2 regions of the Intestinimonas butyriciproducens genome follow, and region 1 is predicted to be linked to the other one. Evidence: predicted binding sites of a transcription regulator. Region 1 holds the regulator's gene; the other holds the start of a gene.

Evidence for each region. The regulator NrdR, encoded in region 1, represses ribonucleotide reductase genes. The targets are predictions, from matches to a motif close to CACNANATNTNGTG.
Region 2: a site for NrdR is predicted at 1,630-1,643, ahead of SRB521_RS12650 (anaerobic ribonucleoside triphosphate reductase). Genes of this name have one in related genera too.

Annotation. Positions count from the first base shown of each region.
Region 1 is NZ_CP011524.1:1,360,513-1,363,581, reverse strand. Features, by position in the region: gene SRB521_RS06710 (metallophosphoesterase) at 1-39, opposite strand, end outside; gene SRB521_RS06705 (DUF421 domain-containing protein) at 199-882, shown strand; gene SRB521_RS06700 (DUF4363 family protein) at 879-1,259, shown strand; gene nrdR (transcriptional regulator NrdR) at 1,403-1,858, opposite strand; partial or broken gene SRB521_RS16920 (collagen-like domain-containing protein) at 2,501-3,069, shown strand, end outside.
Region 2 is NZ_CP011524.1:2,551,015-2,554,083, reverse strand. Features, by position in the region: gene SRB521_RS12665 (AAA family ATPase) at 1-481, shown strand, start outside; gene SRB521_RS12660 (ferritin family protein) at 689-1,231, shown strand; gene SRB521_RS12655 (rubredoxin) at 1,252-1,404, shown strand; gene SRB521_RS12650 (anaerobic ribonucleoside triphosphate reductase) at 1,721-3,069, shown strand, end outside.

The DNA of each region.
Region 1 (3,069 bases):
AACCGCCCATCTGCGCTTTCGGTTTTTCGGTGGTCTCATTTTCTCAGCGCCCCTTTTCCCTTCCTGCGCAGTATAATCCCCGTATCCTCTGACCATACTGTTATGGCGTATCTGAGCCGTCGGGCCCCTGTTCCGGACGCCCCGCCGGTTCGTGCACGCCCCAGGACAGACCTATCTTTTGGGAGGAGCGCATTTTTTATGATCATCGCGTTTCTGCGTACCATTATATTATATCTGCTGATCATCGCGGGCATTCGTCTGATGGGAAAGCGGCAGGTGGGAGAGCTGGAGCCCTCCGAACTGGTGCTCGATCTCATCATCGCGGATCTGGCGGCCGTCCCCATGCAGGACTTCGGCATCCCCCTGCTCTCCGGCATCATTCCGATCCTGACGCTGCTCAGCGTCACCATGGTCCTCTCCGTGCTCACCATGAAGAGCGTCAAGTTCCGTGCCATCGTCTGCGGACGCCCCAGCATTATCGTGGAGAACGGGCGGCTGAATCAGCAGGAGATGAGGCGGAACCGCTTTACCGTGGACGAGCTAAATGAAGAGCTCAGAGTCCAGGGGATCACCGACCTGTCCACCGTCAAGTACGCGATTTTGGAGACCAACGGCCGGGTGTCCGTCATTCCTTACGCAAATCAGCGACCCGTCACTGCCGAGCAGATGAACCTCTTTCCGGACGACGTCGGCCTTCCCCTTGTCATCATCAATGACGGACGGCTGCTGGAGCACAATTTGAAGCTCCGCGGCTTCAACGAGGGCTGGCTCAATAAGCGCCTGGAGGAACACGGCGTCCGTGCTGTCCGGGATGTATTCCTCCTCTCCGTGGACGAGCAGAACCGGGTCTATTTTGTCCCCAAGGAGGTCGGTGTAAAATGAGAAGACTCTGGATCGCTGTCGCCTTCCTCGCCGCGGTCTTTGCCGCGACACTGGTCAACTCCCATTATCTGAAAACCTTCTCGACAGAGCTTACATCCCTGCTCACGCAGGCCGAATCCTTGGCCGAGCGCGGGGAGTGGTCGGAGGCCGAGTCGCTTACCCAACAGGCCCTTGCGTCCTGGGAGGAGCATGATCTTTATCTCTACACCATGCTGCGTCACTCGGACACCGACCAGGTTCATAGCGGATTCCAAGAAGTTCTTGAGTTTATCCGCTGTGAGGAAGGGGGCGAATACTCCGCCGCCAACGCCCGCCTTGTCTCCCAAATCGAGCTGCTCTATGAGATGGAAGAATTCAGTTTGAAAAACCTTCTCTGATCCTCCGTGCGGCATCAATGCCGTCCTGATAGATATTATACCCTCATATTTATTGTTTCTCAATATTAAATATCCTCAAAGCAATAAATCTATACAAAAACACTCCGGGCGGACCGACATCCGCCCGGAGCCTTACACGAGGTTCATTTTCCATCCAGAAGCTTATTGAGCTCATCCATAAAGGTACCGATATCTTTGAATTGGCGATAAACCGAAGCAAAACGGACGTAGGCCACCTCATCCACCTCCTTGAGCTTCTGCATCACCATCTCCCCGATCACGGCTGAGCTCACTTCACGCTCCATATCGTTTTGCAGGCTCTGCTCGATCTCCTGCGCAATCTCCTCCAGCTTGGACAGGGGGACGGAGCGTTTTTCACAGGCCTTGAGCATGCTTCCAAGCAGCTTATCCCTGTCAAACGTCTGACGGCTGCCATCCTTTTTGATCACCACAAGAGGCAGGCTTTCCATTGTCTCATAGGTGGTGAACCGCTTGTGGCACTCCAGGCACTCCCGGCGGCGGCGGATACTGGCCCCCTCGTCCGAGGGGCGGGAATCGACGACCTTACTTTCCAGGTTGCCGCAAAACGGACACTTCATCTTGGAATGACCTCCTCTGCAATGTGAAATTTTACCGTTATAAATACAGGCAGTTCTCCAGCGTCAAGCACCGCCGGAGCTCTTCCCGACCGGCAAGCGGCCAAATATTCATAGATAGCGTGGTCCTGTATCTGCTTTGCGGCTATTATATCACACAATCCAGTGTCCTGGTATTCTTTTTTCTATTTATATCCTTTTTTATCTCTGGGCTGTATAAACTCCGCTTCTCCATGGTAATACTAGGGGCGTAACAGGCGAAAAGAGGTGAGTTTTTATGAACGAGAACCAAAACAACAGCCGCAGCAACGCCAAGAACCGTAAGGATCAGGGCCAAGCCCAGAACAAGAAGAAGGATCAGGCCCAGAACAAGAAGAATGACCAGAACCAGTTCTAAGCAAACAAGAGCCGGAGCGCACTGCTCCGGCTCTTGTTGTATCCATGCCCGCCCTTCCGGCATAGGATAGCCCGGAGGTTATGAGTATGAATATGTTCCCTCGCAAATCAATCGATGCTTCCGACTTTGCCGCATCCCTTCGTGATGCCGAAGCTTGCGTTTCCAGCGACTGCGGCCACCATCCCGCAAGGTGCTGCGTCCCTAATCCCTGCTGTGGCTGTCCCCCCTTCCCCACCGGATGCTGTACTGGCCCGATCGGCCCCCAGGGGCCTCAGGGGATCCAGGGGCCGACCGGTCCCCAGGGCGCTCAGGGTCCCCAGGGTGCACAAGGTCCGGCCGGACGTGACGGCGCTACGGGCGCCACAGGCACGGCCGGCGTGACTGGGCCCACCGGTGCAACCGGCGCGGCTGGCGTGGCTGGACCTACCGGACCTACCGGCGCTACGGGTGCCACAGGCATGGCCGGACCTACCGGCGCTACGGGCGCCACAGGTGCGGCCGGCGTGACTGGGCCCACCGGTGCAACCGGCGCGGCTGGCGTGGCCGGACCTACCGGCGCTACGGGCGCCACAGGCACGGCCGGTGTGACTGGGCCCACCGGTGCAACCGGCGCGGCTGGCGTGGCCGGACCTACCGGCGCTACGGGTGCCACAGGTGCGGCCGGCGTGACTGGGCCCACCGGTGCAACCGGCGCGGCTGGCGTGGCCGGACCTACCGGCGCTACGGGCGCCACTGGTCCCACCGGACCGACGGGGCCAACGGGACCCACTGGTCCGACCGGCACTGCGGATACTATTGCCGTAGGCACCACTACAAC
Region 2 (3,069 bases), 1.2 Mb from region 1:
CAGCCACGACAATGCCAACGACTTTGGGCGGGAGGCCATCGAGACGCTGCTGAAGGGGATGGAGGATCACAGGGCCGACCTCATTGTGATCGTGGCGGGATATACCGAGCTGATGGGGGATTTCATCCACGCCAACCCCGGTCTGGAGAGCCGGTTCAATAAGTATTTCTATTTTGAGGATTACAATGGCGGCCAGCTTCTGGAGATTTTTCAGTCCATGTGCAAAAAGAACGGCTACACTTTGGACGACGAGGCGGAGCGATACGCCGAAACGCTGTTTCAGACGCTTTATGAACAGCGGGACGAAAATTTCGGAAATGCCAGAGATGTGCGGAATCTCTTCGAGCGGGCGGTCTCCCGTCAGTCGGATCGGGTGGCTGCATTGGAAGCACCCACCAAGGAACAGCTTATGGAGCTTGCCGCAGGGGACCTGAGAGAAGAAGAGTCGCCGGGAGAAGAGCGGAACGGAGCGGAAGCATGAGGTTGGGCCCGCCGAAAACATCGGCGGGCCCAACCTTTTTCCGGGGGAAGCTCCCCTTTAGACCCGTAGGCTGAACGGGGAAAATAAAATTCTTCTAAAAATTTCTTCAAACCTCTTTACAAAAGTGGATAGCTGTGGTATAGTATAGACAGTTAATCAATAACAATTATCGTTAGCAAATATAAAATGTTTTTGGAGGTAGCGATTATGAAAAAGTTTATCTGCACCATTTGCGGCTATGTTTACGAGGGGGAGACCGCTCCGGAGTTCTGCCCGCAGTGCAAGGCGCCCCGGGAGAAGTTCCAGGAGCAGACTGGTGAGAAGACCTGGGCGGCTGAGCATGTGGTCGGCGTGGCCAAGGGCGCGCCTGAGGAGATCATCGAGGGCCTGCGCATGAACTTCAACGGCGAGTGCTCCGAGGTCGGCATGTATCTGGCCATGGCCCGTGTGGCCCATCGGGAGGGCTATCCTGAGATCGGTCTCTACTGGGAGAAGGCCGCCTACGAGGAGGCTGAGCACGCCGCCAAGTTTGCCGAGCTGCTGGGCGAGGTCATCACGGATTCCACCAAGAAGAACCTGGAGATGCGTGTAGAGGCTGAGAACGGCGCCACCGCCGGTAAGATGGAGATTGCCAAGAAGGCCAAGGAGCTGGGCCTCGATGCCATTCACGATACCGTACATGAAATGGCAAGGGATGAGGCCCGGCATGGAAAGGCCTTCGAGGGCCTGCTGAAGCGTTACTTCGGCTAAGAGAAAGGAAGATATATACGATGAAATACCTCTGCCCCTGCGGCTATGAATATGACCCTGCGGTAGGCGACCCAGACAATGGAATCGCGCCCGGCACAGCTTGGGAGGATCTCCCTGAAGACTGGGTGTGCCCCGTCTGCGGGCTGGGCAAGGACGCCTTCGAAAAGGAATAAAGTTCTGAAAGAAGATGGGAAGCGGCTGTGCCGCTTCCCATCTTCTTTCAGAACAGATTTATTGGATCCGGAGGGAGGGCAAGGCATGTACGGGCACGGAATCGGGGGGATGCCGTTTTTGTCTACTGGCAAGTTATCTAAAAATGAAGGGTAAAATTCGGCACGGGTTCTCCTTGACGGCTTGTCCCAGATACGGTATCATGTAGATGCGTTTTTAGTAGCAAATACAAGATATTGTGTTACATATTTATTTGAGCACAACGATGACGCCCTTGCAGAGGGCGTTTTTCCTGTGACACAGAGGAGGATGTTCCCTATGACCATGACCAGCATCCGCAAGCGGGACGGAAGGGTGGCGCCCTTTGACGAGGAGAAGATTGCAGGCGCGATCGGCAAGGCCTTTGACGCCACCTACAAGCCGGGCTATGGAGAGACCGCTCACAAGCTGGCCGACGAGGTGGTCTCTATCCTGGAGCTGGAGGGAGACCGGCAGCCGGATGTGGAGCACATCCAGGACCTGGTGGAGCGGGTGCTGATGGATAACGGATATGTCCAGACCGCCAAGGCCTACATCCTGTACCGGGACCAGCGTAGCAAGGCCCGGGAGATGAACACGAGGCTGATGAAGATTTACGAGGACATCACCTTTACCGCCGCTAGGGAGTCTGATCTGAAGCGGGAAAACGCCAACATCGACGGCGATACCGCCATGGGCTCCATGCTCAAATTTGGGTCCGAGGGGGCCAAACAGTTCTACGATATGTTTGTGCTCAAGCCTGAGCACGCCCGGGCCCATCGAGAGGGCGACATCCACATCCATGATCTGGACTTCCTCACGCTGACCACCACCTGCTGCCAGATCGACATCCGCAAGCTCTTCAAGGGCGGTTTTTCCACAGGGCACGGTACCCTGCGGGAGCCCAACGACATCTCCTCTTACGCCGCCCTTGCGTGCATTGCCATCCAGTCCAATCAGAACGACCAGCACGGCGGACAGGCGATTGCCGACTTTGACTACGGGATGGCCGATGGTGTGCGCAAGACCTTTGTGCGCATGTACCGGCAAAATCTGGCCCGGGCGGTGCTGCTGCTGGAGGGCGGTGAGGACCCGGAGGGCGCGCTCAAAGACATCATCGCCGAGGTGGAGGCTGAGACGGGCCTGCGCCCCACACTGGAAGACAACGAGGCCTATGCCGCAGCGGAGCTCCCCAAGCTTACGCCCAGATTCGGGAATGAGGAGGAGCTCCGGAAGGCCCAGCGATTTGCCCACTACCGCGCCGTGAAGGAGACGGATCGGGCCACTTATCAGGCCATGGAGGCGCTCATCCACAATCTCAACACCATGCACTCCCGGGCGGGCGCCCAGACGCCTTTCTCCTCCATCAACTACGGTACGGATACCTCGCCGGAAGGGCGCATGGTCATGAAGAATATTCTCCTCTCCACCGAGGCCGGCCTGGGCGGGGGGGAGACCCCCATCTTTCCCATCCAGATCTTCCGCGTGAAGGAGGGGATCAACTATAATCCGGGCGAGCCGAACTATGACCTCTTCCAACTGGCGATCCGTTGCTCGGCCAAACGGCTCTTCCCCAATTTCTCCTTTATCGATGCCCCCTTCAACCTGCAATATTACAAGCCCGGACATCCGGAGACGGAGATCGCCTA